DNA from 2 places in the Variovorax sp. Soil_C_19 genome. Region 1 is predicted to be linked to the other one. Evidence: riboswitches for the same ligand, from Rfam matches in the RefSeq annotation. Region 1 holds a riboswitch; the other holds the start of a gene.
What was found. Region 1 has a riboswitch for glycine ahead of gcvT (glycine cleavage system aminomethyltransferase GcvT). Riboswitches for the same ligand answer to the same signal wherever they lie in the genome.
Positions count from the first base shown of each region.

Region 2: it holds a riboswitch for glycine, as region 1 does, so the genes downstream of both, AC3A6R_RS19895 (D-amino acid dehydrogenase) here and gcvT (glycine cleavage system aminomethyltransferase GcvT) in region 1, are expected to answer to the same signal.

Region 1 is NZ_JBDGIV010000019.1:1,710-17,474, reverse strand. It holds gene AC3A6R_RS24570 (hypothetical protein) at 1-390, shown strand, start outside; gene AC3A6R_RS24565 (Bug family tripartite tricarboxylate transporter substrate binding protein) at 422-1,408, opposite strand; gene AC3A6R_RS24560 (amidase) at 1,464-2,936, opposite strand; partial or broken gene AC3A6R_RS24555 (LysR family transcriptional regulator) at 3,053-3,955, shown strand; glycine riboswitch at 3,991-4,081, shown strand; glycine riboswitch at 4,094-4,208, shown strand; gene gcvT (glycine cleavage system aminomethyltransferase GcvT) at 4,256-5,428, shown strand; gene gcvH (glycine cleavage system protein GcvH) at 5,467-5,838, shown strand; gene gcvP (aminomethyl-transferring glycine dehydrogenase) at 5,915-8,824, shown strand; gene AC3A6R_RS24535 (hypothetical protein) at 8,850-9,098, opposite strand; gene AC3A6R_RS24530 (DUF3014 domain-containing protein) at 9,192-10,133, opposite strand; gene AC3A6R_RS24525 (NAD(P)H-dependent flavin oxidoreductase) at 10,273-11,322, opposite strand; gene AC3A6R_RS24520 (Pr6Pr family membrane protein) at 11,359-12,045, opposite strand; gene AC3A6R_RS24515 (helix-turn-helix domain-containing protein) at 12,095-12,910, opposite strand; gene AC3A6R_RS24510 (DUF3237 domain-containing protein) at 13,001-13,501, shown strand; gene AC3A6R_RS24505 (Bug family tripartite tricarboxylate transporter substrate binding protein) at 13,557-14,564, shown strand; gene AC3A6R_RS24500 (hypothetical protein) at 14,570-14,719, opposite strand; partial or broken gene AC3A6R_RS24495 (LysR substrate-binding domain-containing protein) at 14,724-14,972, shown strand; gene AC3A6R_RS24490 (hypothetical protein) at 14,992-15,426, opposite strand; gene AC3A6R_RS24485 (arsenate reductase ArsC) at 15,515-15,765, shown strand, end outside.
Region 2 is NZ_JBDGIV010000011.1:80,767-96,531, reverse strand. It holds gene AC3A6R_RS19940 (glycosyltransferase family 4 protein) at 1-1,741, opposite strand, end outside; gene AC3A6R_RS19935 (FkbM family methyltransferase) at 2,072-3,379, shown strand; gene AC3A6R_RS19930 (glycosyltransferase) at 3,379-7,101, shown strand; gene gmd (GDP-mannose 4,6-dehydratase) at 7,174-8,211, shown strand; gene AC3A6R_RS19920 (GDP-mannose 4,6-dehydratase) at 8,208-9,098, shown strand; gene rfbC (dTDP-4-dehydrorhamnose 3,5-epimerase) at 9,091-9,639, opposite strand; gene rfbA (glucose-1-phosphate thymidylyltransferase RfbA) at 9,636-10,532, opposite strand; gene rfbD (dTDP-4-dehydrorhamnose reductase) at 10,562-11,452, opposite strand; gene rfbB (dTDP-glucose 4,6-dehydratase) at 11,449-12,519, opposite strand; glycine riboswitch at 12,613-12,709, shown strand; glycine riboswitch at 12,713-12,818, shown strand; gene AC3A6R_RS19895 (D-amino acid dehydrogenase) at 12,907-14,223, shown strand; gene AC3A6R_RS19890 (FIST signal transduction protein) at 14,255-15,535, opposite strand; gene AC3A6R_RS19885 (PhaM family polyhydroxyalkanoate granule multifunctional regulatory protein) at 15,582-15,765, opposite strand, start outside.

The sequences.
Region 1 (15,765 bases):
CCGCTGTTCGCGAGCCGCGGCGACGCCGAGCAGGCGCTGCAGGCGCTCGCGCACCGCGGCTACCTGCAGTTTCCCGCGCCTGCCGCCCTCATCGCACCGCCCGCCGCTGCGCCCGGCAACGCCGCCGACACCTTCGACGGCAAGCGCTCCCTCGCCACCACGCGGATGTTCCTGTTCGACATCTGCGAGCGCATGTTCGTGCGGCGCGATCCGGCGTTCGCGCTGCAGATGCGCGACGCGCTGCGCGAGGCGCGCGACCGCGAGGCGATGCTGGAGATCGCGGCATTGATGCTGGCCGAGGTCGAGAAGACCGCGGGCGCGGAGCGGGCCGAGTCGCTGCGCGAGCGCATTGAAAAATTGCTGCCGTCGGCAGCACAGGCCGTTCATTGAACCGGTCGTCGGCGGGCGTCGGAGACCCTGCTCAGTCGACCTGGATGTTGGCCTGCGCGGCCACGGCCCGCATCTTCGGGAGCTCGCGCTCGACGCGCTCGCGCACCGCACTGGCCGGGCCCCATGCCGGCGTGAGCCCCATCTCGACGAGCTTCTTCTGGAAGCCGGGCTCGCGCATGCTCGCGGCCAGCGCTGCCTCGAGCTTCGCCTGCACGGGCGCGGGCAGTCCCGCAGGCGCCAGCAGCGCGAACCAGGTGCTCATGTCGAACCCGGGATAGCCGCTCTCTGCCATCGTCGGCACGTCGGGCAGCAGCGCCAGGCGTTTCGCGCCGAGCGCGGCGATCGGCCGGATGCGCCCGGCCTTGACGAGCGGCGCCGACGCGACCACCGTGTCCACCGCCACCTGCACCTGTCCGCCCATCAGCGCCGTGAGGCTCGGTGAACTGCCGTTGTACGGCACATGGACCATCTGGATGCCGGTCGCCGACTTGAGCATCTCGCCGCCGAAATGCACCGACGAGCCGGTGCCGAAGCTACCGTACGAGAACTTGTCGGGCGCAGCCTTGGCCTGGGCCACGATGTCCTTGAGCGAACTGCCCGGCGTGTCGTTGCCGGCCACCAGCAGCAGCCCCATGTCGGCCACCAACCCGAGCGGCGTGAAGCTCGCGAGCGGGTCATACGGAAGGTTCGGGCGGATCGCCGGGTTCAGCGTGAGCGTGGTGCTGGCGCCCAGCAGCAGCGTGTAGCCGTCGGCGGGCGCCTTGGCCACCAGCGAGGCCGCGACGACCGTAGACGCACCGGGGCGGTTTTCGACCACGATCGGCTGCCCGAGCTTCTCGCCCATCGCGTTGGCCATCAGCCGGCCGAGGATGTCGGTCGCGCCGCCCGGCGAATAGGGCACCACCAGCTTGATCGGACGATCGGGAAAGCCCTGCTGGGCCAGCGCCATCGCGGGCACCGCGCATGCCGCGGCAGCGACGAACGCAAGGGAGAGGAAACGGGAACGACGGAGAGACATGGCGGTGCAAAGCTCCAGTTGGCAGGCAAGAAAAACGGAAGAGGCGAGACGGCGGTCAGCCGAGCAAGGGGCTTCGCACCCGTGCGTGACCGCTGGCCTCGTCGTAGGCATGGCCGATCTGCAGCACGGCCGCGTCGGCCTGCACCGGGCCGATGATCTGCAGGCCGGCAGGCAGGCCGCCGGCACCGAAGCCGGCGGGCGCCGCCAGTGCCGGCAGGCCGGCCATGGTGGCGGGAACCACTGCCTGCATCCAGCGGTGGTAGGTGTCCATCGCGCGGCCGCCCACCTCGTGCGGCCAGTCGAGCACCAGGTCGAAGGGGAACACCTGCGCCGATGGCATCACGAGGAAGTCGAACTGCGCGAACAGCCCGCGCAGTGCCTGGTACCAGGCCGAGCGCGTGCGCGCGGCGTCATACACCTGCATGCCGCTCAGCTGCAGGCCGCGCTCGATCTCCCACACCGCCTCGGGCTTGAGCAGCGCGCGCCGTGCCGGGTCATGGTAGAGCGCGGCATTGGCGCCCGCCACCGCAAAGCTGCGCAGGTCGATCCAGGCGCGCCACAACTGCTCGAGGTCGAAGGCCGGCAGCACCGCCTCGACGCTGCAGCCGGCCGCCTCGAAATGCCGCAGCGCCGCGGCGCAGGTGTCGAGCACGCCGGGCTCGGTGGGCAGATGGCCGCCCAGGTCGCCGAGCCAGCCGATGCGCGTGCCGCGGAAGTCGCGCGCCAGCGGTTGCAGGAAGTCGCTGCCCTTCGCCTGTCGGTGCGTGAGCGGCAGCCGGGCGTCGAAACCGGCCTGCACGGCCAGCAGCATGGCCAGGTCGGGGATGTTGCGCGCCATCGGACCGGCGACGCTGAATTGCTGGAAGAAGACCTCTTCGGTGGGACCGTGCGGCACGCAGCCGATCGAGGTGCGCAGGCCATACACGTTGTTGAAGGCCGCCGGCGTGCGCAGCGATCCCATCATGTCGGAGCCGTCGGCCACCGGCAGCATGCGCAGCGCCACCGCCACGCCGGCGCCGCCGCTGCTGCCGCCTGCCGAGCGGGCCGGGTCGAAGGCGTTGCGCGTGGCGCCGTACACCGGGTTGTAGGTGTGGCCGCCGAGCCCGAACTCGGGCGTGTTGGTGCGGCCGACGAACAGCGCGCCGCCGGCACGCATGCGTTCGAACACCACCGCGTCGGCCGGCGTGACCTGGCCACGGAAGATCGGCGAGCCGCGCGTGGTGACCATGCCGGCCACGGGCATGATGTCCTTCGGCGCCTGCGGGAAGCCATGCATCGGCCCCAGGCTGCGGCCCTGCCCCAGTTGGTCGTCGCGCTCGCGGGCCTGGGCGTGCAGCGCATCGCGGTCGGCGTGCGCCACGATGGCATTGACCACCGGATTGAGCCGGTCGATCTGCGCCAGGTAGGCATCGAGCACTTCGACGCACGAGACCTCGCGCGAATGGATGGCATGCGAAAGCGCTGTGGCGCTGAGTTCCACGATGGCCGAAGCCACCGGCGCCGGCGTGGCCGATCGGGGTTTGTGCATGCCTCTCCTGCGGAAAAATGACGGGACGAAGTCAGAATAAGCGCCCGCCAGCCATACGACAATCGCCGTTTGTTGCAAGAATCGTTGCGTTTTACGCAAACCTAGGAAGGTTTTCGATGCTGTCCGACCGACTGCAGGACACGGCGCTGCGCTACTTTCTCGAGGTGGTTCGCAGCGGCTCCGTGAGCGAGGCCGCCTCGCGGCTCAGCGTGTCGCCCTCGGCCGTAAGCCGGCAGGTGGCGGCATTGGAAGAACTGCTCGGCGTGCCGCTGTTCGAGCGGCACGCGCGCGGCATGGCGCCCAGCGCCGCCGGCGAACTGCTGGCCGCGCATGCGCGCCGCGGCGCGATGGAGGCCGACCGCGTGGTGTCCGACATCCAGGCGCTGCAGGGTCTGCGCCGGGGCCTGGTGCGCCTGGCCAGTTCGTCCGGCTTCGCCATCGAGTTCCTGCCCGGCGCGATGGCCGAATTCCGTGCCCGCCACCCTGGCATCCTGTTCCACCTCCGCGTGGTGGCGCCGGCCCAGGTAACCGCGGCGGTGCGCAATGGCGACGTGGACATCGGCCTCACCTACAGCCGGGCTGCCGAGCGCGACATCCAGGTGCAGCACATGCAGGCGGCGCCCGTCCACGCGATCATGCGGCCCGACCATCCGCTCGCGCGCTTTTCCACCGTCACGCTGGCGCAGATGCATCCGCATCCGATCGCCCTGCCAGAGCGCGACAACACGGTGCGCCAGTTGTTCGACATCGGCTGCAGCCAGCGGCGGCTGGTGTTCGACCCGGTGCTGGTCAGCAACCATTTCGAGTCGCTCACCAACTTCGTGCTGCACGGCGGCGGCCTGTCGATTTCGGGCGAGGTGACGGTGCGCGACCGTGCGCGGCGCGGCGAGCTGCATGCCGCACCGATCCGCGAGCGCGGCATGAACGGCCGCGCCGTCGAGGTCCAGACCCTCGCCGGACGCACGCTGCCACAGGGCGTCAGCGCCTTTCTCGACCATCTGCGTGCGGAACTGCCGCCGTCCCGCGCGGCCGGCCCGCAGCGCGATCCACTACACTCGCCGGGTCAGGAGAGAGCTTCGCCACGCGAGGCCGCCGAAGGCGCAGGGAACCCCCGAACGCTCAGGCAAAAGGACTGACACAGCGACAGCGAACGCCGTCGCTTCCTTGCTGGAGAGAGGCCGTTGCAGCGCGCGTTTGCGGCGACGGCCCACCGAAGGAGCAAACCCCGATCGTGGGGCGAATCTCTCAGGTAAAGCGGACAGCAGGGGTGGCCCATGGCTTGCGCCATGGAATTCGACTGCCCCTTTGGAGAGTGCCCCGTGGCTGCTTCCGCTGACCAACAACAACCATTGCTCAAGACCCCGCTGCACGACCTGCACGTCGAGCTCGGCGCCCGCATGGTGCCGTTCGCCGGCTATTCGATGCCGGTGCAGTACCCCGCCGGCCTGATGGCCGAGCACCGCCATACGCGCGAGCAGGCCGGGCTGTTCGATATCTCGCACATGGGCCAGTTGCGCCTGGTCGGGCCCGACGCCGCCGCCGCCTTCGAGACGCTGATGCCGGTCGACGTGATCGACCTGGCCCCGGGCAAGCAGCGCTACGGCCTGCTGCTGAACGACGAAGGCGGCATCCTCGACGACCTGATGTTCTTCAACGAGGGGCACGGCTCGCTCTTCGTGATCGTCAACGGCGCCTGCAAGATGGCCGACATCGCGCACATCCAGCAGAAGATCGGCGCACGCTGCGAGGTGCAGCCCCTGCCCGACCACGCGCTGCTCGCGCTGCAGGGGCCGCAGGCCGCCGCGGTGCTCGCAAGGCTCTCGCCCGGCGCCGAGCGCTTCGTGTTCATGACCGGCGGCGCAGTGCAGATCGGCGGCATTCCAGCCTTCGTCACGCGCAGCGGCTACACCGGCGAAGACGGCTTCGAGATCTCGGTCGCCGGCCGTGACGCCGACGCCCTGGCCCGCCTGCTGCTCACCCAGGCCGAGGTCAAGCCGATCGGCCTGGGCGCGCGCAATTCGCTGCGGCTCGAGGCCGGCCTGTGCCTTTACGGCAACGATATCGACACCACCACCACGCCGGTCGAGGCCTCGCTCAACTGGGCGATCCAGAAGGTGCGCCGCGCGGGCGGCGCGCGCGAAGGCGGCTTCCCGGGCGCGGCCCGGGTGCTGGCGCAGTTGGCATCGGCCACGTCGGGCGCGGCCGGCCGCACCGACCACGACACGCTCACGCGCAAGCGCGTTGGCCTGGTGGCGCTCGAGCGCATACCGGTGCGCGACGGCACGGTGCTGCAATCGTTCGAGGGCCAGGACATAGGCCTCGTGACGAGCGGCCTGCTCGGCCCCACGGCCGACCGCCCGGTCGCGATGGGCTACGTGGCCATGGCCTTCGCCGAGCCCGGCACGCGCGTGCAGGCCATCGTGCGGGGCAAGCCCGTTCCGATGGAAGTCTCGGCCATGCCTTTCGTGCCCACGCGCTACTACCGCGGCTGAGCTCGGCATTTCATTTTTTCCACGAGGAGTTTTTTCACATGACCATCAAGTACACCAAGGACCACGAATGGGTCTCGGCCGAAGGCGACGCGGCCACCGTCGGCATCACCGTGCATGCGCAGGATGCGCTCGGCGACGTGGTGTTCGTCGACCTGCCCGACGTGGGCAAGACCTTCGCGCAGGGCGAAGTGGCCGGTGTCGTCGAATCGGTGAAGGCCGCGGCCGACGTGTTCATGCCCGTGTCGGGCGAGATCACCGAAGTGAACGAGGCGCTGCGCGCCGATCCTTCGCTCGCCAACAGCGACCCGCTGGCCGCGGGCTGGTTCTTCAAGGTCAAGCTCAGCGAACCTGCGCAGCTCGACGCGCTGCTCGACGCCGCCTCCTACGACCAGTTCGCAGCCGAGTCCTGATGCACCGCTGAAGACGGGCTGGCCGCACGCGACGCGTCCGGCAGCCCCGCCCTTGCCTTTTCCCCCCGACACCGCCATGCCCACCCCTTCCCTCCCCTCCCTGCAAGAACTCGAGAATGCCGAGGAATTCCTCGCCCGCCACATCGGCATCGATGCGGCCGACGAAGCGCGCATGCTGCCGGTGATCGGCTCGGCCACGCGTGCGGAGCTCATCGACGGCATCGTGCCCGCGGCGATTCGCCGCGCCCGCCCGATGCGGCTGCCGGCGCCCGCCAGCGAAGCGGACGCGCTGGCCGAGATGAAGGCCATCGCGGCGAAGAACAAGGTGTGCAAGAGCTTCATCGGCCAGGGCTACTACGGCACCCACACGCCCGGCGTGATCCTGCGCAACGTGCTCGAGAACCCCGCCTGGTACACCGCCTACACGCCCTACCAGGCCGAGATCTCGCAAGGGCGCATGGAGGCCCTGCTCAATTTCCAAACGATGGTGTGCGACCTGACGGGCATGGCCATCGCCAACGCCTCCATGCTCGACGAGGCCACGGCCGCGGCCGAGGCCATGACGCTCGCCCGGCGCAGCGTCAAGAGCAAGAGCAACGTGTTCCTGGTCTCGGGCGACTGCCATCCGCAGACGATCGAGGTCATCCGCACGCGTGCCGCGCCGCTGGGCATCGAAGTGAAGGTGAGCACGGCGTCCGAGACGCTGCCGCACCTGATGGCGAGCTGCGACTTCTTCGGCGTGCTCGCGCAGTACCCGGCCACCACCGGCCATGTGCACGACCTGCGCCCGCTCGCGGGCCATGCCCACCAGTGCGACGCCGCCTTCTGCGTGGCCGCCGACCTGCTCGCGCTCACGCTCCTCGCGCCGCCCGGCGAATGGGACGCCGACATCGTCTGCGGCACCACGCAGCGCTTCGGCATGCCGATGTGCAACGGCGGCCCGCACGCGGCCTACCTGGCCTGCCGTGACGAATTCAAGCGCTCGCTGCCCGGCCGGCTGGTCGGCGTGAGCGTCGATGCGCACGGGCGTCCGGCCTACCGCCTCGCGCTGCAAACGCGCGAGCAGCACATCCGGCGCGAGAAGGCCACGTCCAACATCTGCACCGCGCAGGTGCTGCCGGCCGTGGTGGCGAGCATGTACGCCGTCTACCACGGACCCGACGGCCTTACGCGCATCGCGCAGCGCGTGGCCGCGCTCACCGCGATCCTCGCGCAAGGCTTCGCGCAGATGGGCCGCGAAGTGGTCAATGCCACCGCGTTCGATTCGCTGACGATCCACACCGGCGACGACACGCAGAAGATCGTCGAGCGCGCCGAGGCCGGCGGCATCAACCTGCGCCAGCGTCTGCAGCAGCACCTGGGCATCTCGCTCGACGAGACCACCACGCGCGCCGACATCGAGACGCTCTGGGCGCTGTTCGTGCCCGCCGGCACGCCGATGCCGCGCTTCGACGAACTCGCCGGCACCGCGCCGCGACTGCCCGACGACCTGCGCCGCACCAGCGCCTTTCTCGCGCACCCGGTGTTCAACACGCACAAGAGCGAGACGGCGATGCTGCGCTACATCCGCAGCCTGTCCGACAAGGATCTGGCGCTCGACCGCAGCATGATCCCGCTCGGCAGCTGCACCATGAAGCTCAATGCGACCAGCGAGATGATCCCCATCACCTGGCCCGAGTTCGCGAACATCCATCCGTTCGCGCCCGCCGAGCAGCTCGCGGGCTACGCCCAGCTCGACGCCCAGCTGCGCGCCTGGCTCTGCGAAGCCACCGGCTACGCGGGCATCAGCCTGCAGCCCAATGCGGGCTCGCAGGGCGAATACGCGGGCCTGCTCGCGATCCGAGCGTTCCAGGAAGCCAACGGCCAGGGACACCGCAACATCTGCCTGATTCCGTCGTCGGCGCATGGCACCAACCCCGCGAGCGCACAGATGGTGGGCCTGCAGGTGGTGGTGACGGCCTGCGACGCGCAGGGCAACGTCGACATGGACGACCTGAGGCGCGCCTGCGAGAAGCACAGCGCCAACCTGGCCGCGGTGATGATCACGTATCCCAGCACGCACGGCGTGTTCGAGACCCGCGTGAAGGAACTCTGCGAACTGGTGCACGAACACGGCGGCCGCGTGTACGTCGACGGCGCCAACATGAACGCGCTGGTCGGCGTGGCCGCGCCCGGCGAATTCGGCGGCGACGTGAGCCACCTCAACCTGCACAAGACCTTCTGCATCCCGCACGGCGGCGGCGGTCCGGGCGTGGGGCCGGTGTGCGTGGTCGAGGACTTGGTGCCGTACCTGCCGGGGCATGCGACGGCCGGCGCCGCGGGCAATGGCGTAGGCGCCGTTTCCGCTGCGCCCTTGGGCAATGCCGCAGTGCTGCCGATCAGCTGGATGTACTGCCGAATGATGGGCGCCAAGGGCCTGCAGGCCGCCACCGAGACCGCGATCCTGAGCGCCAACTACATCAGCGCGCGGCTCAAGGAGCACTACCCCACGCTCTACGCCAGCCCCAACGGGCATGTCGCGCACGAGTGCATCCTCGACCTGCGCCCGCTCAAGGAGACCAGCGGCGTCACCGCCGAAGACGTGGCCAAGCGCCTGATCGACTACGGCTTCCACGCGCCCACGCTGAGCTTCCCGGTGCCGGGCACCTTGATGGTCGAGCCGACCGAGAGCGAACCGCTGGCCGAACTCGATCGCTTCATCGACGCGATGATCGCGATCCGCGGCGAGATCCGCCGCATCGAGGAAGGCGTCTGGCCAAAGGACGACAACCCGCTCAAGCATGCGCCGCACACCGCCGCCAGCCTGGTTGCGAGCGAATGGACGCATCCGTATGCGCGCGAACTCGGCGCCTATCCGCTGGCCGCGCTGAAGGACGCCAAGTACTGGCCGCCCGTGGGCCGCGTCGACAACGTCTATGGCGACCGCAACCTGTTCTGCAGCTGCCTGCCCGTGGGCGATTACCAGGAAGCCGAAGCCGCCGCCTGAGCGCTTGGCGGCCTCAGCCGCCGGTTCAACCTTCGCGGCGGTACATGGCCCACTTGACGGTCAGCAGGTCGGCGGCGATCTTGGCGGCGTTGACGCCGGCGTAGTCCTGGGAGGGGTCGAATTCGAAGCCCTCCCGGTAGCGCCGGACCTCGCCGTAGTCGGCATCGAAGGTCATCGGACCCATGAGTTCCGTCGGGTCCGTGCCGGCGGGAAGCGCCAGGAATTTCGCGGGATCGGTAGCACTCTGGTAGAGGTCGACGCTCATCAGGCTCATACGGTGGTCCTCGAAACGGCTTGGATTTCGTGAAGGCCGATCATCTGCGCCATCGCCGCCGCGCGCAATCGGCCCGCGCCTACACGGCGCGCGTCAGGGCTGGCCGGCCTTCTTCGCCACCGCACCCGTCGCGACCTGCTGGCGGAAGCTGCGCAGGCTCGCCTTGAGCTTGCGCTCGTTCTCCAGGCCCACGCGCACCATGATCTTCTGGCCCGCCGAGAGCGATTCGAGCGCAGGGTCGACGTATTCGTAGCGCACCCACGGCCGCTGCGACGGCACGCTGCCCTTGACCTCGACGAGCCGCACGCTCACCGGGCCCGCGGGCTCGGGCGCCTGCAGCAGGTGGTCGATCACCGCGATCAGGCGGTCGTTGAAATAGCGCCCCGGATAGCCGAGCTCTTCGTACGCCTGCTGAAACAGCGGGTAGAGCCGCGCATACACCTTGGCCGCCTTCGCCGAATCGACCGACTGCGTCAGTTGCACCAAAGCGGCATAGCGCGCGCTGTTCTTCGCGTCGATCACCTCGGCGTTGCCCTGCCCCGCGGTGATGAAGCGCTGCCCGGTGGGGTGGACCGGCCACCGGCTGGCGGGCGCCTGCTCGCGCGGGAGGTTGTCGACCGTGGCCACGAAGCGGCGCACCACGCCGTCGGGCAGCAGGAACTCGGCCGCGTTGCGGCTGCCGAGCAGGTCGGCCAGCGCCTTGCTCACGCGCGAATCCGAATCAGCCACCGGCGGCAGCCCCGCGTCGGGCGGTGCAAGCCCTTCGAGCGGGTTCTGCGGTTCGAGCAGCTCGGGCAGCGGCGAGAGCGGCGGCAGCACCAGGCCGTCGTTCGGCGTGGCGGCCATGGGCGGCGAAGGCGCGAGCGCCTCGGGCTGCTGTTGCTGCTGCTGGTACCAGCGCCAGCCGAAGAACGCCGCCACCAGGGCCAGCAGCAGGATGACGACGATGAGGCCGGTGGGTGTTTCGCGCCGCGGCCTGAACTCGGGGGCGTCGGAATGGTTGTCGCGGAGGTCGGAGGGATCTCGTTCGGGCATGTCGGCGGTTTCCTTTTGCAAAGAGCAATGGGAGACGAGCACCGATGGTGCACCAAATCGACGCCGTAGCGCCTCCTCCCGCTCGTAACGCGGTGTGACCCGTTCACCGCGTCGAAGTTCAGCCCGGCGCGATGTGTCTTCAGGCCAGGCCGTGTGCCAGCGCACGCGTGATCTCGGCGGCCGGCAGGTCGCGGCAGCCCATGGCGTTCTGCCCCGACCAGAGCGGCGAGAAATCACCGCTGCCCTGCGCCTCCGCCTTGGCCCGCAGCGGCGCGATGGCCGAGGTGGCGAGCGGAAACTCGGGCGCCGCCGCGCCGATCGGTCCGAGATCGCGCATCACGCGGTTCACGATGCCGCGCGCCGGCCGGCCGGTGAAGAGATTGGTCAACGCCGTGTGGCGCGCTCCCTCGCTCTGGAGCGCCGCGCGGTGCAGCGCGCTGGTGGTGGCCTCGGGCGCGAGCATGTAGGCCGTGCCCACCTGCACGCCCGCTGCACCCAGCGCCATGGCGGCCCTCACGCCATCGGCATCGGCGATGCCGCCCGCGGCGATAACCGGCAGCCGGACCGCGCGCACCACCTGCGGCAGCAGCGCGAAAGTGCCGAGCTGCTTGGTCAGGTCGTGCGAGAGGAAGTGGCCGCGATGGCCCCCCGCTTCGAGCCCCTGCGCAATGACCGCGTCGACGCCCTGCGCCTCGAGCGACAGCGCCTCGTCGACGGTGGTGGCCGATGCAAGGATCTTCGAGCCCCAGCCGCGCACCTGCGCCAGCAGCGCTTCGTGCGGCAGCCCGAAATGGAAGCTCACCACCGGCGGGCGGAATTCGGCGAGCAGCTCGGCCACTTCGGCGCTGAAGGGGTTGCGCCCCGGACCGGTCGGAATGGAAGCGGCATCGATGCCGAACTCGCGGTAGTAAGGCGCCAGTGCCTCACGCCACATGGCTTCGCGCGCCGCGTCGGGCGCGGGCGTCACATGGGCAAAGAAATTGACGTTGTAAGGCTTGCCGGTGCCTGCGCGGATGGCCGCCAGTTCGCTGCGGAGCGCGTCGTTGCCGAGCATCGCGCAAGGCAGCGAGCCGAGCCCGCCCGCGTTGCTGACCGCGATCGCCATCGCGCTGCCCTGGATGCCGGCCATCGGCGCCTGGATGAGAGGAAGCTCGGTGCCGAGGAGTTGCTGCAGTGTGGTCTTCGTCATGCCGCGATTCTGCGACGAAGCCGAAAACCCTGGGGCTCAGGAAGCCGGCGCGGGCGGCAGCTGCTTCTCGAGCCAGCGCAGGCCGAAGGCCATGGCCAGGAACACCAAGGCCACCGCCGCCGAGTTGAGCAGCGCGCGCGCCAGGCCGATCTTCGCCACGTCCATGAACGGGTACGGATACCAGTCGACGAACGCGCCGCGCACGAAGGTGTAGCCGATCCATGCCAGCGGCAGCAGCATCGCGCGGCCGATGGTGCCGCGGTCGGTGCGCGGGCGCGGGCCCACGAAAAGCCAGCCCAGCACCGCGCCGAGCGGGGTGACGGTGTGCAGCAGGAAGTTGGCCAGCTCGCCCGACGGCGTCAGGTCGCGCAGCCCCGTGAGCACCGTGTGGAACACCACGCCCGTCACCGCGATGCAGAGCACCGCCGTGAGCCGCAGCACGCGGAACACGCGGCCGTCATGCGCAGGCCTGAAGACCAGCAGCGCGCAGACGCCACCGATCAGCAGGTTCGAATCGATCGTGAAAAAGCTGAACAGCCGCACCAGCCTTTCGAGCTGCGTCGGCGCGAGGCCCGGCCCGTGAATGATCGCGGTGGCGAGCTCGAGCCCCACGCCCCCGGCTGCCGCGAGCGCGACCACCGCGTGGAGCAGGCGCGCCAGCGCCAGCGGGCCCCATGCGGCCTGGGGCGAGACGGGGTTGTCGATGTTCGTGGGCGTGGGCATCGGGCGCGTCCGGCGGTGGATGGGATAGCGGCGAAGCTACACCATGTCGTCAAGCCCTGCCTTGCTGCACCCCACGCTCCGGCAACATCAGCGCAAACAGCTCGTTGCGAAAGTGAATCCCGAGCCGGCTAAAAGCCCGGTTGCGATAGGTCTTGACCGTCGGCAGCGCGAGGCCCATGTCCGATGCAATGCCCTCCTGCGTCATGCCGCGCAGCAGCCGCAGGCAGACGTTGAGTTCCTGTGGTGTCAAGGCCGGGCAGCGGGCATGCAGCCGTGCGCGGAGTTCGTGCGCCGTGTCGGCGCGTGCCAGCGCGATGTGCTTGCGCGTGAGCGCCATCAAGAGGCGCCCGGCGGCGCCGAAGTCGGCGAGTTGCGCATCGCTGAGCGGGCGCTGATGGGTGTGCCGATAGAAATTGACCGCGAACAGCGCGCCGGCGTCGTCGCCCTCGTCGTATGCCGCGGGATCCTCTTCGACCACCGACACGCGCTCCACCACGCCGTGCGCCTCGTAGATCTTCGCGCGATGCTCCGGCGGCACCTCGGGTGCCGTGATGTGGCACACGCGCAGCGGCTGCGGCACGCTCGCCTCGCGCAAGGTGCGGTCGCTGCGGATGGGTCCCGAAAGGTAGGCGCGCCAGCAGTCGCGGGTGGTGTCGGGCACGCCCCGGCTGCCGCTCAGGAAGATGGCCGGCCGCGACCCCGTGCGGTAGACCGAGAACGAGCCCACCGGCAGCGCCGGCGCCATGGCCTCGAGAAGGCAGGCGCCGAACCCGGGCTCGCCGAGCGCAGGCACCACCATGGGCAGGCACTGCACCAGTGACGCGGCGACAGGCTCGGCGGGCAGATCGGGAATCCAGGTGCGCATGGGGGCAAGACGGGCAATACGGGCAATACGGGCAATCCCGTCATCTTCCAGGATGACAGCGCCGGCTCGCCACCGGGCTTACGCTAGGGCATGACTTCCACCATCGAACAACCCCAACCGCCGAACGATCCGCTGGCCGCACCGCGCCTGGCCTGGTTTGCCGATGTCTCGGTCGACGTCGGCGCGCCGCTGGTGCTCGGCGAAGGCGCCGAGGGGCTGCGCCGGGTGGTGCCGATATTGGGTGGCCATGCCAAGGGCGACGGCTGGACCGCGCGCGTGTTGCCGGGGGGTGCCGATTTCCAGCGCATCGCGAGCGACACCGTCTCGGAGCTCGACGCGCGCTACGGCCTCGAGACCGATGCCGGCGACCGCATCTACGTGCGCAACCGCGCCTTGCGCACGGCCCCTGCCGAGGTGATGGCGAAGCTGCTGCGCGGCGAGCCGGTCGATCCCGCGCAGGTCTACTTCCGCTGCACGCCCTCGTTCGAGACGCGCAGCCAGTCGCTGCAGTGGATCACCGAGCGCCTGTTCGTCGGCGTCGGCATGCGCCACCCGGCACAGGTCGTGATGCGCTTCTTCGCGCTGCAGTGACCGGCCACGCCGGCCTTTGACCCGATTCCCATACCGATACCGACAGGAGACCTGAATGATCACCGCCCTCCCCGCGGGCGTGCGCCGCCGCGCGCTCGCCATCGCCGTCCTCACCACCCTCTTCGGGGCACCGCAGGCCTTCGCCCAGGCGGCTGCCTCGGCCTATCCGCAGCGGCCCGTGCGCCTCGTCGTGGGGTTTCCGGCCGGCAGCGGTCCGGACATCGTGGCGCGCCTGCTGGCCCAGAAACTGTCCGAAGGCTGGAGCAACGTCGGCGTCATCGTCGACAACAAGCCGGGCGCCGGCGGGCTGATCGCCGCCTCCGAAGTGGCGCGCGCGCAGCCCGACGGCTACACCCTCATGCTCGGCGAGACCGGCCAGCTGGCCATTGCACCCAGCAGCTACAGCAAGCTCGCCTACGACCCGAAGAAGGACTTCGTGCCCGTGAGCCAGGTGGTCACCTCCAACTTCATGCTGGTGGTCAACCCCGCCAAGGTGCCGGCGCGCGACGTGAAGCAGTTCGTCGAATGGAGCCGCGCACAGAAGGGGCTGTTCATGGGCACCTTCGGCGCCGGCACGCCGGGCCATTTCGGCGCCTTCCTCTTCGGCGATGCCATCGGCCTCAAGCCGGAGCCGGTGCACTACAAGACCACGGGCGATGCGCTGGGCGGCCTGTTCAGCGGCGACGTGTCGGGCGCCTTCGCGAGCGTGGGCCTGTCGGCGGCCAACGTGAAGGGAGGCAAGCTGGTGGCGCTCGCCTCGAGCGGCGAAGCGCGCAGCCCCGCGCTGCCCGACGTTCCGACCTTCCGCGAGCAGGGCTACCCGCAGCTCGCCTTCAACTCCTGGTTCGGCATCGTCGTCCCGGCCAAAACACCGCCCGAGATCGTCGCGCGGCTCGAGACCGACATCCGCCGCGCCGTCCAGTCGGCCGAAGGCAAGGCGAAGCTGGAAGATGCGGGCTTCGCCGTCACGGGTACCACGTCGCAGGAGTTCAGCCGCGTGATCGCAGCCGACACAGTGCGCTGGGGCAAGGCGGTTGCTGCGACGGGGTTCAAGGCGGATTGAGCCGGTCAGACCGGTGTCGAAATCTCCGAAACAAAATTCCGGTACGAGCGCAGTGGTCGCGCCAGCAGCTCCGTCAGGCGCTCCACGTCGCCCGCACCCGGGGTCATGCCTTCCGTCATGAAGTGTTCGCTCATGAGGCGCATGTCGTAAGCCATCCAGCTCGTCCTGGTGCGCGAGGCGGTCCGGGGCGGCGTCGGCGCCGCGTACCTGCCCGTGTCGCTCGTGACTCAGGACCTCGCCGCAGGGCGGCTGGTGCGCTGGGGCGAGATCGAGGGGCCGGAGATCGCGCTGTGGGCGCTGTATCCGTCGCGCAGGCTGCTGAGCAACCGCGTCTCGACTTTTCTCGAATTTCTGAAGGAAGCCTTTCCCACAGGATCGCCTGAGGAACCGGCGTCATTCATGGATTGAAGATGCGGTCTCATACTCCTCAGTCCGCGGCGAGGCGCTTGTACGCCGCCTGGAGCCAGCCGAGATTCGAAAACTCCGCGGTCACCGTATCGCGGCGGAACGAACTGCTGTCGAAGCGCGAATAGCCGTTCATCGGGTTGTCGATGGCCGGGCTCACCGGCACGACATAGGTGCGGACCTTACCGTCGAAGCTGTACCGCTCGCTGTTGCGCGGCAGGGGTTTGATCACCGAGTCCTCTGCCAAGGTGTTGGCCAGATGCAGCCTGATGCTTTCCGTGCTGAGGCTGTACGCCTCGTTGGCCGGCTGGCTGGCGAGCTCGTCGGCGCTCGCCGAAGCTGCGGCGAACAGCGAACCGACGCAGAGGGCGAGTGCCGTGGGACCGAATTGGAAATTCAAACTCATCGAGAACTCCTTCGCCTGGACGGCACTGCGGGAGCCGAGGTTGTAGCGCAACGCGCCGTCATACACACGTCACACTGCCGCGCGCCAATGTTTCGGGTCGTCACAACACTGGCCGCCACCGCGCGATCATCATTTCGCCATGACCACCAGCCACCCGATCCACGTCCTCTTTCTGTGCAACAGCAACACCGCGCGCAGCCTGATCGCCGAGTCGCTGCTCAAGCAACTGGGCCGCGAGCGCTTTGCGGCTTACTCCGCCGGCAGCGCGCCGACGCCGGGCGGGCAACCCGACCCGCGCACGATCGAGGTGCTGGGTGGCGCGGGGCTTCCCACCGACGGGCTGCGCAGCAAGAGTTGGGACGAGTTCGGCGGCGCCTCCGCGCCGCGCAT
Region 2 (15,765 bases), on a different contig from region 1:
GCACGAGGAGGCTGTTGTCGTTTGTCATGAAATCCATGTTGCCGGAAAAGCCTGTCGCGACCACCGGTTTTCCCATCAGCATCGCCTCTGCCATCGTCAACCCGAGACCCTCACTGCGATGTAGCGAGACGTAGGCGTCGCACACATGCATGAGCGATAGGACCTCGTCGGAACTGAGAACTTGATCGATGATGGTGATGGATGGCATGTCGGCCGCCGCTTTGCACAGTTCATTGAACTGTTCAGGGTGTCGATCTCCGAAAGAGGTCTTGAGCATCAGGGCGACAGGCTCATGGGCGCGAAAAGCCATCTTGAATGCCTGAATGAGCCCCAACGGATTCTTGCGTTCCATCACGCTCACCATATGAAAGGTGAACAGGAACGTGAAGCGATTTGCCTCCAGATTGAAATGCGACCGATCACGAACCTGAAACGGAGCGAGTGCGACGCCTGGAAAAAGCGTTCGCACCGGGACCGACAAGCGTTGGCGCAATCCCCGCGCGATGAACTCGGTCGCGGTCCAAACCTCGTCGACATTCCTGGCCTGGTCACACCAGGCTTCGGGGATCGAGTCGAACTCCCAATACCAGTAGGCGATGCGATACGTTCGAGGCGTGCGCTCTGCAAGATCCGCTCTCACATAGGCTTCAGCAAAAAAGGGCTCGGGCTGCGCGTGGATGATCGTGATATCGCCCGACTCAAGCCCATCGAACTGAACGTGATGAGGGTCATCCCGGGCGTCGGTCCTAATATCCCGAAGAGATGTTCGAACGCCGGCCGACGCCATGGCCCCGACCATGGCCTCCACCGACACGCGCAGTCCCGAGGGGTAGCAGAAGTGCCCGATCACCGTGACACGGCTTTCCAGCAAACGAGAGGCCAGCGCCTCCTTGTCCAAACCAGCGCACCACTCGCGCGCCGGAGGCTCCACGCGCGCACCGTCACTGGAAGCGAGCCACTCCAGCAGCGCCATTGCAGATGCTTTGTTGGACATCGCCTCAGGGTGAGCGCTCTGCCATTCGGCGCGCGCCTGGTATGCAACCAGAATCTGCGCGGCCGGCTCGGGAAGACTGGATATGGCGGACAGAGGCAGTGAGACACTGCCGTCGCCATAGGTTCTGTTGAGCCACTCCGCGAAGCGAGGCCACCCGAAAACGGTCAACGCATCGGGAAAGCGTCGTTGCCAGTCTGGTGTAAACAAGAAGGCGCGCAGCACCTCTGCCTGCGGATTTTCTTGTGCCTGCAGGAACAGCCACCAGACTTCCTCGGGCTCCAGTGCACTGGCAGGCAACCCGTGCTGCATGAACCATCGAAAGAGCGTGCGACTGCCCGACGGGAGCAGCCCATGCGGCAACGCCGCACGAACTTCACCGCTTGCCAGAAAAATCTGTCTCGCCCTCGCAGCGAAGTCATCGGAAAAAAGTGCAACAAAGTGCTCGGCGCTTTCAGGCACAAGTCCCAGGTCCCGGCGTGCTTCAGCACCAGCCAGCCATGCCGCGAAGCCTCCGCTGGTCGCGTCGGAAAATGCGTAGGGGAACCGCTCCCGCAGATCTTTGCGGCGACGGAAAGCATCAATGAGAAAACGTGCCGCAACGTACCGGTCCCGTATGGATGTCGCGTCAACCGGAGGCCACAACACCTGCTCGCGCGGCAATCCCGAGGCGTCGAATACATCCTGGATGTCGTAGACATTCAGTGCAGAACGACAGCTCGTCGCGCCGCCTTGCTGCAGCGCTTCCAATCGCTGTCGCTCTTGGTTGATTAGGTTCGCCAGTGCCTGAACTCTCTTTTCACCGGCCCTCCTTCCGCGCAAGAACTGCAGCCTCTGGCGCAGGCGCCACGGGGTCACTAGCCAAAAAACGGCTTTGAGCCCCCGGCGCGCGAGACCACGCAGCGAATCAAGGCCTTGCATCACGGAAGGCATTCATGAAAACGTAACTCATCGTGGGGCGCTTTGTTGGTGGGCGCGCAATCATGCCAAAAATCAGTCTTCCCACCACATAAAATATGAAGGTAAGCGCGGCGCGCGAGTCTTCTCGCTAGCGGAGAGCGATGGAGTCGCAAGTAGTACATGAATCAAAAAAACAGCCCCCAGTCCTTCACCTCATACGCGCAGAATTTCGAAGACGTCATGCTCTGGCGGGCGTTGAAGCATGTTCAATCCGGCGTCTACGTCGACGTCGGGGCCCAGCATCCCGTGGTGGACTCGGTCAGCAAGGCCTTCTATGAGCAAGGCTGGCGGGGTGTACATGTGGAGCCGGTTCCGCACTATGCGGAATTGCTCAGGCAGGACCGGCCTGACGAAGTCGTGCTGCAGGTCGCACTCGGGGACGAAGCAGGGATTCTCGATCTCTACGTGGTTCCGGGTACGGGCCTCAGCACCGGCGTGGAAGCCCACGCGAAGAAGCTCCAAGTGCAGCACGGGTTCACCAGCCAGACCATCCAGACTCCCATGCTGCCCATGCGCACGGCATTGGCCTCTCTCACTGGGAAGCAAGTGCATTGGCTCAAGATTGATGTGGAAGGGTTCGAGGAGAACGTGCTCCGGGGCTGGGATCATGCTGCGTTCAGACCTTGGATCATCCTCATCGAAGCGACGGTCCCCCTATCGACAGAACTCCGGTACGAAGCCTCAGACCGGATACTGACGGACGCAGGCTATCAGTTTGCCTATTTCGACGGGCTCAATCGTTTTTATGTCGCCAGGGAACATGCTGAGCTGGTTCCTGTGCTGCAAACACCTCCAAACGTCTTCGACAACGTGCAACTCAGTCGCTCGAGTGTCTGGTGTGCCGCATTGGTCGCTGAATACCGGGTCGCGCAGGAAGGCCATGCGGCACAACTCGAAGCGGCCCGGGCCGAGCTTGCTCGAGTGCAGGCGCGCGCCTCAGAGGCCGAAGCAAATTCCCTCCGATCGGCAGCGCGTGCCTCCGAAGCTCATGCCGAGGCCGCCCGGAATGAGGCCCGCGCCATTCGTGCAGAAGAGCGCGCCAGCTTCGCGGAAACCATGGCGAATCATGCAAGCGACCGCGCGACCCAGGCGGAAGCGAGGGCTCTTGCCGCTGCGAACACCTCGCTTCGCCGACTCGCGACAGCCATTGCCGAAGGCCGGCTACGCAGCGGAATCAAGCGTCGCATCAAGACCGCGGTGCGTATTGCGGCAATTGCTGCCAGACGGCATCCGTCACTGAAGCGATGCGCCATGTTCGTCTTACGTTGGACTCCTTCGCTGCGGAACCGCCTGCGAGCGATGCTGGCCCCGCCAAATTCTGCGCAGCCGACGTCCATGGCCCCCCCCCTTTCAATGTCTCCAGACACGGCGCTGATTTTTCGGCAACTTCGAATCCAGCAGCGAACACAACGATCGGAGTCCATCTGATGCGTATCGTCATAGACCTTCAAGGGGCTCAATCGACCGGCAGTCGCCATCGCGGTATCGGACGGTATTCTCTGTCGCTGGCTCAGGCAATGGCACGCCAAGCAGGTACCCATGAGCTCCTGATTGCACTGAATGGCGGCTTTCCAGAGGCTACAGAGGACATCAAGGCGGCCTTCGCAGGGCTGATGGAGCCTGCACGCATCAAAACATGGTTCCCGGCTGCACAACCAGCACCAGCTGCCAAGACCTCGGGTGACGTCATCGCCAACGAGAAGCTCTATGAAGCTTTTATTGCCAGCCTGAGGCCGGACACGGTGCACGTCTCGAGCCTCTTCGAGGGGCTGGGCGATGCATCAGTTACCAGTATTGGCCGATTCGCGAAGACCCCGGCAAGTGTCACCCTCTATGACCTCATTCCGCTGATCAACCCACACCCGTACCTCGACAACCCATCGGTACGCGAGTGGTACATGCGAAAAGTGGAGGCAATGAAGAGAGCGAGCCTTTGGCTCGCCATCTCAGAGTCTTCAAGGCAGGAAGGCATCGCGCACTTGGGCTTGGATCCCGATGCATGCGTCAATGTGTCGACAGCAGCAAGCGACCATTTCACGAAGATCGCTGTCCCGCAGGAACGCAACGAGCAACTGCGCTCGCAGTACCGCCTCTACAAGCCCTTTGTGATGTACACCGGTGGGATTGACCATCGGAAGAACATCGAAGGTCTGATCCGCGCATTCGGCATGCTACCCCCGGCAGTGCGTTCGACCCATCAACTCGCCATCGTGTGCTCCGCCCGCCAAGAGGATCGCGCAGCACTCCTTGATCTTGCTAGACGACAAGGCCTGACCGACGATGACGTTGCAGTCACGGGGTTCGTGTCTGAGAGGGACCTGGTCGATCTTTACAACCTTTGCGCGCTCTTCGTTTTTCCGTCATGGCACGAAGGGTTCGGTCTGCCCGCGCTGGAGGCGATGCTCTGTGGCGCCCCCGTGATCGGGGCCAATACGTCGAGCTTGCCGGAAGTCATCGGGTGGAGCGACGCGTTGTTTGATCCACGCGACGACGCAGCCATCGCCGCAAAGATGGCACAGGCGCTCAGCGACGCAAGTTTTCGAAATGCGCTCATCGAGCATGGGAAGCAGCAAGCCAAGAAATTCTCGTGGGACGAGTCCGCAAGGCGTGCAATCGCAGCTCTCGAAGAATTGCACGAGTCCAAGGCAGATATCGCGAGGAACGCGCACCGCTCGACCGGCAAGTCTCGTCCGCGCCTGGCTTATGTATCGCCACTACCGCCGGAACGCAGCGGCATCGCGGCCTACAGCGCCGAGCTGCTGCCTGCGCTCGCGGAGTTTTACGACATCGAGCTCATCACAGACCTCCCTGCTGTGGACAGGCGCGAGATGCCTACTGCATTTCCAGTTCGTAGCGTCGCGTCGTTTCGCGACCATGCGCCGAATTTTGATCGCGTTCTTTATCACTTCGGAAACTCGGAGTTTCACCAACACATGTTCGGGCTGCTTCAAGATATCCCGGGCGTGGTCGTGCTGCACGATTTTTACCTGAGCGGCGTTCAAGCGCACCGCGAAATTGCAGGCGGTGAGGCCTTCGCTTGGACGCGCGCGCTGTACGAATCGCACGGCTACGGCGCAGTGGCCGACCGGCAGAACGCGCGCGACCCTGGAGATGTCGTCTTCAAATACCCATGCAATTTCGATGTCCTTCGTCATGCGAACGGCGTGATTGTTCACTCCCCGTACTCGATCCAGTTGGCGAATGAATGGTTCGGAAGTCAGCTCGCCAGCAAGTGGGCGCTTATCCCGCATCTGCGGGTAGCACCTGGCTCGATTGAAATTGCAAGAGCTCGATCCCGTGCGGAACTGAGCTTGGCGCCCGAAGAGTTCCTGGTCTGCGCGTTTGGCCTCCTCGGACCAACGAAAATGAACGACCGCTTGCTCGACGCATGGAAGATGTCTTCGTTGGCGGCAGATCCCAACTGCAGGCTTGTATTTGTGGGAGAAAACAACAAGGAGCCATATGGCCAAAGGCTGGCACAGGCGATCGCCAGCGCCGCAGGGGCCAGGATCAGCATTACCGGATGGGCCGACTCTGAAACTTTTCAGCGCTATCTGAGCGCGGCCGATGCTGCGGTGCAACTGCGCACCTTGTCGCGCGGCGAAACCTCGGGCACCGTGCTAGATGCGATGAGCCGGGGAGTTCCGACTGTGGTGAATGCCAACGGGTCAATGGCATTTCTACCAAATGACGCAGTCATGATGTTGAATGACGAGTTTTCCGACGCAGCGCTTGTTGAGGCGCTGGAAAAGCTACGCCATTCACCCGGCCTTGCGAGAACGCTCGGCACGAACGCTCGGCGCCAGATCGAAACGGCCCATGCGCCGGCTTCTTGCGCGCGCGCCTATTGCGAAGCCATTGAAGTATTCGCTGTCGAAGCCGCAAATGGGCGCGCGGGCTTGATCAGGTCCATTGCCGCTGATCCCGCTCTTTCCGAAAGTAGCCTGATTGAATCAGCTCGCAGCATCGCGCGCGCTTTGCCGCTTCCCGCGCCCAAACGCCAACTCTTCATCGATGTGTCGGAGCTGGCGCAAAAGGACCGGCAAAGCGGCATTCAGCGTTTGGTGAAGTCTTTATTGCGAGCACTGTTCGAGAGTCCGCCAGAGGGATACCGCATCGAGCCGGTTTACGCCTTGAGAGGCCAGCGCGGCTACAGCTACGCTCGCAATTTCTCGCTGCGGCTCCTGGGCTGTTCGCACGAGCCCCTGCAAGATGCGCCCATCGACGCCAGAGAATGTGATGTCTTCGTCGGCCTCGACCTGCAGCCGCACATCGTCCCGGAGCAGACCAGTTTTTTCCAGGAACTGCGGCAAATCGGCGTCCAAGTGAAATTTGTGATCTACGACCTCTTGCCGATGTTGCTGGAGCACCGGTTCCTCCAAGGCGCCAAGGAGGTGCACGAACGCTGGTTGACCGCCGTCGCGCAGAGCGATGGGGTGCTTGCCATCTCGAAGGCTGTGGCTGCTGAGTTCACTGCATGGCTGTCGGCGCATTCGCCCGAACGACTCGCCGCAGGGCTCAAGGTGCGCACGTTCCGCCTCGGTGCAGACATTTCTTCTTCATCGCTCCCTACGGACATGCCTGTGACCGAGCAACCCCCGCCACTCGCCTCGATTACAACATCGTCTCCGAGCTTTCTAATGGTGGGCACGATCGAGCCTCGCAAGGGCCACGAACAAGCCCTTGGCGCCTTCGAGCAGCTTTGGCGTGAGGGACATCAAGCCAACCTCGTCATCGTCGGCAAGAAAGGGTGGATGGTCGACGCGCTCGTCACACGCCTGAGACAGCACCCCCAGCGCGATAAGCAGTTGTTTTGGCTCGAGAGCCTCAGTGACGCTCACTTGGAGCAGCTTTACAACACTTGCGACTGCCTGCTTCTTGCATCCGAGGGTGAAGGATTCGGCTTGCCTTTGATCGAAGCAGCGATGCACAAACTTCCCATCGTGGTGCGAGACTTGCCAGTCTTCAGGGAGGTCGCGGCGGATCATGCGTTCTACTTTGATGGCATGACGAGTGAGGATCTTGCTGCTGCCCTGATCCAATGGCTCGCGCTCTTCAGGCAGGATCGGCACCCGCGCTCGGAGACAATGCCGTATTTGACGTGGCAACAGAGTGCCGAAGAATTCAAGTCTGCGCTCTTGGGCAGCTAATGAAACCAACCCTATATGCGCACCGCAAGAGCGATCTGCGCCGTCCAGTCATTCAGTAGAAAGAGAATCCCGATGAAAAAACGCGCAGTTGTCACGGGCGTAACCGGCCAGGACGGAGCCTATTTGGCAGAACTATTGTTGTCCAAGGGCTATGTGGTCTACGGCACCTACCGTCGCACGAGTTCCGTCAACTTCTGGCGGCTCGAAGAGCTTGGAGTTCAGGACAATCCGGATCTGCATCTCGTTGAATACGATCTCACGGACCTGGGCAGCTCGATCACGCTGCTAAAAGATGCCAACCCGGATGAGGTCTACAACCTCGCAGCGCAGAGCTTCGTGGGGGTGAGCTTTAACCAACCAGCCGCAACCGCGCATATCACGGGTATCGGCGCACTGCATCTGCTGGAAGCCATTCGCTTGGTCAACCCCAAGATACGCTTCTACCAGGCATCGACTTCCGAAATGTTCGGGAAAGTTCAAGCTATCCCCCAGGTGGAAGAAACGCCTTTCTATCCACGCAGCCCCTACGGCGTTGCCAAGCTGTACGCACACTGGATGACGATCAACTACCGCGAGAGCTACGACATCTTCGGCTGCAGCGGCATTCTGTTCAACCACGAAAGCCCGCTGCGCGGACGAGAGTTCGTGACGCGCAAGATCACCGACAGCGTAGCGAAGATCAAGCTCGGCAAACTCGACGTGCTCGAACTGGGCAACCTCGACGCCAAGCGCGATTGGGGTTTTGCCAAGGAATACGTCGAAGGCATGTGGCGCATGCTGCAGATCGACGAACCCGACACCTACGTGCTCGCCACCAATCGCACCGAGACGGTGCGGGACTTCGTGCAGATGGCGTTCAAGGGCGCAGGTATCACGGTGGAATTCAAGGGTAGCGGGGAAGCCGAGACGGCCGTCGACGTCTCCACGGGCAAGACCGCGATGCGCATCAATCCCAAGTTCTATCGCCCGGCCGAAGTGGAACTGCTGATCGGCAACCCCGCCAAGGCGAAGGCCAAACTCGGATGGGAGCCGGCCACCACGCTCGAGCAACTCTGCCAGATGATGGTCGAGGCCGACATCCGCCGCAACACCCAGGGCTTCTCGTTTTGAGAATCCTGCTGACCGGCGCCCACGGATTCACCGGCCGCCTTTTTGCCGAACGGGCCGTTGCAGCGGGCCACACGATCTGCCCTCTGGAATCCGACCTGACGCAGAGTGACTCCGTGCTTGAGGAAGTGCTGCAGATTGCGCCCGAAGCCGTCGTGCATCTGGCTGCCATCAGCTTCGTCGGGCACGCCAACGATGCCGCCTTCTACGCGGTCAATGTCGTCGGCACCACCAACTTGTTGAATGCGCTGGTGCAGTTGCCGGCACCTCCGACCCGGGTTCTTCTGGCCAGCAGTGCCAACATCTACGGCAACACGGCGCAGTCGCCCATTCGCGAAGAGCAGTTGCCGGCACCGGTGAACCACTATGGCACGAGCAAGCTGGCCATGGAGTGCATGGCGAGGACGTATCGTGATCGCCTGAATCTGGTGATCACGCGCCCCTTCAACTACACCGGCCCGGGACAAGACGACCACTTCCTGATTCCGAAGCTGGCACTGCACTTTGCCGCACGCTCGCCGTCGATCGCCTTGGGCAATCTCGATGTGGAGCGCGAGTTCAACGACGTACAGATGGTCTGCGACGCCTACTTGCTGCTGATCGCTTACGGTGAGCCCGGGGAGGCCTACAACATCTGCTCCGGTCGCCCACATTCTCTGCGGCAGGTGGTCGAGACCCTTGCCCGGATGACTTCGCACAATCCCCGTCTCGAGGTCAATCCAGCGTTCGTCAGAGCCAACGAAGTCCACCGCCTTTGCGGCGACCCTTCCAAATTGCAAGCTTTGCTGGCCCGACACGGGGCTTCGCTGGAAGAGCCGGAACTCGAAGAAACGCTCGCGCGAATGCTTCTGGCGGCAAAGGCCAGCGCGGCAAACGCTGTCGTCAGCTGAAGACTTCGGCCCGCTCGAACCTCGATGCGGCCTGATCCTTGGCCGAGAGTTGCGGGGCGAGGCCGACGTCGGGCCACTCGATTGCCAGGTCCGGATCGTTCCAGACGATCGCACGCTCATGCGCCGGTGCGTAGTAATCCGTGGTCTTGTACAGAAACTCCGCCGTCTCGCTCAGCACCAGGAACCCGTGTGCGAACCCCTCAGGCACCCACAACTGCCTGTGGTTGTCTTCGCTGAGCTCCACACCCACCCACTTGCCGAAGGTCGGCGACGACTTGCGGATGTCCACCGCCACATCGAACACCGCGCCCCGAACCACACGCACCAGCTTTCCCTGCGGCTGCTGGATCTGGTAGTGCAACCCGCGCAGCACCCCCTTGGCCGAGCGCGAATGGTTGTCCTGGACGAACTCGACGTGCCGCCCGACGGCCTCGTCGAACGCCTTGCCGTTGAAGCTCTCGTAGAAGAAGCCGCGCGCATCGCCGAACACCTTCGGCTCGATGACCAGCACCTCCGGAATCGCGGTGGGCGTTGCTTTCACGAGCGCACCTCCTCGGCCAACAGGTGGTTCAGGTATTTGCCGTAGCCATTCTTCTGCAGCGGCGCTGCGAGTCGCGCGAGCTGCTCGCGGTCGATGAACCCGTTGCGCCAGGCGATCTCTTCGGGGCACGCGATCTTCAACCCCTGCCGATGCTCGAGCGTCGCGATGAACTGCCCCGCCTCCAGCAAGCTCTCGTGCGTGCCGGTATCGAGCCAGGCATAGCCGCGCTGCATGATCTGCACGTTGAGCTGGCCAATGTCGAGGTAGGCCTGGTTGACCGCCGTGATCTCCAGCTCGCCGCGCGCGCTCGGCTTCACGGCCTTGGCGATGTCAACCACCTGGTTGTCGTAGAAGTACAGGCCCGTCACGGCGTAGCTGCTCTTGGGCTTGGCCGGCTTCTCTTCGATGCTGCTGGCCTTGCCCTCGGCGTCGAAGGCCACCACGCCGTACCGCTCAGGATCCTGCACGTGGTAGGCGAAGACGGTCGCGCCCTTGTCCTTGGCATCGGCACCGGAGAGCAGATGCGCGAGGTCATGCCCGTAGAAGATGTTGTCGCCCAGCACCAGCGCGCTCGCCTCGTTGGCCACGAACTTCTCGCCGATGATGAACGCCTGCGCCAGACCATCGGGGCTGGGCTGCACCGCGTACTGCAGGTTCAGGCCCCATTGGCTGCCGTCGCCCAGCAACTGCTGGAAACGAGGCGTGTCCTGCGGCGTGCTGATGATGAGGATGTCGCGCATGCCGCCGAGCATCAGCGTGCTCAGCGGGTAGTAGATCATCGGCTTGTCGTACACCGGCAGCAGCTGCTTGCTCATCGCGAGCGTGGCGGGATGCAGGCGGGTGCCGGAGCCGCCGGCCAGGATGATGCCCTTGCGTTTTGTCGTCGTGGTCATTGTTGGGTCTTCTTTCCCTTTTCTTGTGTTCAGAGCGTCTCGCGCAGCATGCGTGCCACGCCGTCCTGCCATGGCGGCAGCCGCAGGCCGAAGGTCGATTGCAGCTTCGTGGTGTCGAGGCGCGAGTTGTGCGGACGCCTGGCGGGCGTGGGGAAGGCGCTCGTGGGCACGGGGTCGACCGCATCGGGCCCCGCCTTCAGCTCGACGCCGGCCGCCTTCGCTTGCTCGATGACGAAACGCGCATAGCCATGCCAGGTGGTGACGCCACCAGCCACCGCGTGATAGAGGCCCGCCTTGGCGGGGTCCTGCAAGGTCGCGCGGATCGCATGCGCGGTCAGGTCGGCCAGCAGCTCCGCGCCGGTCGGCGCGCCGAACTGGTCGTCGATGACGGTCAGCTTGTCGCGCTCCTTGGCCAGGCGCAGCATGGTCTTGGCAAAGTTGCCGCCGCGCGCCGCATACACCCAACTGGTGCGGAAGATCAGGTGCCTCGCGCAGTGTGCGGCCACCAGCTGCTCGCCTTCGAGCTTGGTGCGGCCATACACGCTCAAGGGGCCGGTCGCATCGTCTTCCTTCCAGGGCGTGCTGCCGCTGCCGTCGAAGACGTAGTCGGTCGAGTAATGCACCATCAGCGCCCCAACCTGTTGCGCCGCCTCAGCCACGACGCCCGGCGAGGTGGCGTTGAGCTTGCGCGCGAACTCGGGCTCGCTTTCGGCCTTGTCGACGGCCGTGTGCGCCGCCGCATTCACTATGACATCGGGTCGCACCTTGCGCACCGTCTCGGCGAGTTGCTCGGGCCGGCTGAAGTCGGCGTGAAGCTCGGTGCTGTCGAAGTCGAGCGCGACGAGTTCGCCCAGCGGCGCCAGGCTGCGCTGCAGCTCCCAGCCGACCTGTCCGCCCTTGCCCAGCAACAGCAGCTTCATGCAGCGTCCTTCGTGTCGTACTGCTTCTCGACCCATTCGCGGTAGGCGCCGCTTTGCACGTTGCGCACCCATTCGCCGTTGGCCAGGTACCACTCGACGGTCTTGCGGATGCCGGTGTCGAAGGTCTCGGCCGGCTTCCAGCCGAGCTCGCGCTCGAGCTTGCGCGCGTCGATGGCATAGCGCCGGTCATGGCCGGGACGGTCGGTGACGTAGCTGATCTGCTCCTTGTAGGGCTTGCCGTCCGCGCGCGGGCGCAGTTCGTCGAGCAGCGCACACACCGTGTTGACGATCTCGATGTTGGGCTTCTCGTTCCAGCCGCCTACGTTGTAGGTCTCGCCGAGTCGGCCGGCTTCGAGCACGCGGCGGATGGCGCTGCAGTGGTCTTTCACGTAGAGCCAGTCGCGTACCTGCATGCCGTCGCCATACACCGGCAGCGGCTTGCCGGCGAGTGCATTGACGATCATCAGCGGGATCAGCTTCTCGGGAAAGTGGAACGGCCCGTAGTTGTTCGAGCAGTTGGTGGTGACCACCGGCAGGCCGTAGGTATGGTGCCAGGCGCGCACAAGGTGGTCGCTCGCGGCCTTGCTGGCCGAATACGGGCTGTTGGGCTCGTACTTGTTGTCTTCGGTGAAGGCGGGATCGGTCTTCGAGAGCGAGCCATAGACCTCGTCGGTCGACACGTGCAGGAAGCGGAACGCGGCCTTCTGGTCGGCCGGCAGCGCGTTCCAATGGCCGCGCACCGACTCGAGCAGCCGGAAGGTGCCGAGCACGTTGGTCTGCACGAAGTCCTCGGGGCCGTGGATCGAGCGGTCCACATGCGATTCGGCGGCGAAGTTGACCACCGCGCGGACCTTGTGTTCGGCCAGCAGGCGATCGAGGAGCGCGCTGTCGCCGATGTCGCCCTGCACGAAGATGTGCCGGGCATCGCCCTTGAGGGAGGCGAGCGTCTCGAGGTTGCCCGCGTAGGTCAGCTTGTCGAGGTTGACGACCGGTTCATCGCTCTGCGCGAGCCAGTCGAGTACGAAATTGGCGCCGATGAAGCCGGCGCCGCCGGTTACCAGGATCATGGAGTCCCCTGCTGAAATGGAACGATCGCCACCCGGCGATTGAACAGGCGATTATCCCATCGGGCCAGGGCGATCATGCCGCCCGCATACAATCGCGCCACTGCAGGAGAGCGGACAACATGCGTTGTCCCACCGAAGGCGCAAACTCCCATAAACGCTCAGGTCGGCCGAAGAGGCCTGTACTGCACCAACTGACACGCCGTCTGGAGAGACGTCACCCCGCGTGACGCGCCGAAGGAGCAAACCCGCTGCGGGCGCAGCGGGTGAATCTCTCAGGTACCGAGGACAGGGGGAGCGGCAACTTGGACGGCGATCGTCCGGTTGCTCGCTATGCAAAGCACAGCGACCCCGCCGCCATCCAAGCGCACCTCGAAAGAAGTACCTGAAATGCGCGTGATCGTTCTTGGCGCCGGCCTGCTCGGCGTGACCTCGGCTTATTACCTTCAACAGCTCGGCCACGATGTGACCGTGATCGACCGGCAGGCCACGCCGGCCGCAGAAACCAGCTTCGCCAATGGCGGGCAGATCTCCGTCAGCCATGCCGAACCGTGGGCCAATCCGGGCGCCCCGCTCAAGGTGCTGCAGTGGCTCGGCAAGGAAGACGCACCGCTGCTGTTCCGCGTGCGCGCCGACATGCGCCAGTGGCTCTGGGGCCTGCAGTTCCTGCGCGAATGCACACCGGCGCGCACCCGGCACAACATCGAGCAGATCGTGCGGCTGGGCACCTACAGCCGCGAGGTGCTGCAGCAGCTGCGCCGCGACACCAGTCTGGCGTACGACCAGCGCACGCAAGGCATCCTGCACTTCTACACGACCCAGAAGGAGTTCGATGCCGCCCTCGCGCCGGCCAAGCAGATGCGCGCGCTGGGCTGCGAGCGGCAGGTGATCTCGGCCGACGAGGCCGTGGCCATCGAGCCCGCGCTCGCGCACATCCGGCCGAAGCTGGCCGGCGCCACCTACACCGCGGAAGACGAGTCGGGCGATGCGAACCTCTTTGCGCGCGAACTCGCCAGGCTCGCCGCAGCGGCCGGGGTGAAGTTCCTCATGAGCCACACGGTGACCGCGCTGCGCGAGGCCGGCGGCCGGCTCGACCATGTCGAGGCGACCGACCCCGAAGGCCGCTTCCAGCGCATCGGCGGCGATGCGTTCGTGCTCGCGATGGGCTCGCTGAGCCCGCTCGTCGCGGCACCGCTCGGCATCCGCCTGCCGATCTATCCGGCCAAGGGCTACTCGGTGACGCTGCCGGTCAAGGACGCCTCGAAGGCGCACCAGGTCTCGCTCACCGACGACGAATTCAAGCTCGTGTTCTCGCGCTACACCTCGCCGGGCGCCGAGGGGGGCGACCGCCTGCGCATTGCGGGCACGGCCGAACTCAACGGCTACGACCGCGACCTGAACCGCGTGCGCTGCGAGGCCATCGTGCGGCGCGTCGAAGAACTGTTCCCCGGCGCCGGCGACACCACACAAGCGCAGTTCTGGACCGGCCTGCGCCCCGCGACGCCGAGCAACGTACCGATGATCGGCAAGACGAAGCTGCCGAACCTGTACCTCAACACCGGCCACGGCACGCTGGGCTGGACGCATGCCTGCGGATCGGGCAAATCGATCGCGCGCATCGTGACCGGGCTCGCGCCCGAAGTCGATTTCGCGTTCACGGGAATGCCGCGGCCGGCGCACGGGGTCATGGCGGCGGCCGTGGGCTGAGCCAGGGCCGACCGAACACGGACTTCGGCGTTCAGTCGGCGGCCGCAAACACCGTCAGCACGCCGGTGTACCCATACAGCCGGTGCCGCGCGATCTCGCCGGCCGCGAAGAAACCGACCAGCGGCACGTCGCCGAGCGCATGCCGCACGATCTGCAGCTCGGCGCCGGGTGCGCCGAAATGCGGACCGCCGCGCCCCGAGCAGCTCACGTACACCGCGCCGGCGATGCGGCGTGCCGGATGCGGCGCGGCCTCGGCCTCCCCGGCCGCCACGGCGCGCGCGGTGGCCAGCGTCTGCTCCTCGGGCTCGAGCTCTTCGCGGATCTCGGCGCAGATGCGCATCAGGTCCGCACGCGCGGCCTGCGCGTTGCGGCGGCAGAAGCTCAGCCGCATGCCGGCTTCGGCCACGTCGGCGATCGCCACGCCGCGGCGCGTCGGATCGAGCCCGATGATGTGACGCACCAGCACGTCGGCGCCCAGGTCGCCGGTACGGCGGATGCCGTCGCTGCCCGCATCGGCCAGGCCCACCAGCGTGTTGCGCACCGCGTCGATGGCCTCCTGCGGCCGTTCGAGCGACACCTGCAGCTCCGCCAGCAGCACGTCGAGCGCCGGCTCGCCGTCGAGTTTGAGCAGCAGGTTGCCGTCGGCCTCGGTGATCACGCGCTCGCGCCCGGCCCCCGCGCGCAGCGGCTGGCAGCCCTGCGTGACGCGCGACACCAGCCGCACGCCCTCGCCGAACACCACGCCCGACATCCCGCCCGAGAACACGCCGCCCGCGGCGCCATGGCCGCGGATGTTGCCGTTGCCGCCGACCGCGAACTGCAGCGCGCCGGCCCGGCCCGACGACAGCCCGCCGAACAGGTAGCCGGTGTCGGTGCGGCCCGCCATTTCACCGATCAGTTCGGGCAAGTCGGGTGTCGCGGGGTCTGCATGCACGAGCGCGGTATGGGCCTCGAAACCGCTCATTTCCGAGCTGCCGAGCGGCGCGACGCCCGAGAACACGCGGTACTGGTCGCTCGGCAGCGCGCACAGCATGAGGCTCAGGCCGGGCTCGTCGAAGTACTCGGCGTTGTTGGCCGCCACGCCGACGCCGACCGTGCCCGACCAGTCGGTCACTTCGGGCAGCTCGGCACTCAGGTGATCGAGGATCTCCTGCGCGTCCGAGGCGTAGTGATCGGTGATGTAGAGCAGGCCGAGCGTCGGCGACGGGGCGTATTCGGGCAGCGCCATCTGCGCGCGCAGCTGCGCCAGCACGAGGCCGGCGGCCATGCGCCATTGCGGATGGGTGGCGTGGCCGGAAGGAAACAGTTTCATGGTGCGTGCCTTCCGTTCTTTTTCTCGAAGGAGAGCATGTAAGAGATCAACGCCCGCCGGTGGTTCGCTTGCGCGTGGCGGTGGGCGTCTTTTTGGGTGGGGTTTTCTTCGCAGCGGCCGTCCTGGCGGCGGGTTTCTGCGTTGTTGCGGACGGGCTGCCGCGCATGGCCTTGCCGACCGCATCGGCCATCGGTTGCGCCATGGCGGGCACCTTGAGCTGGGCCGCGTCC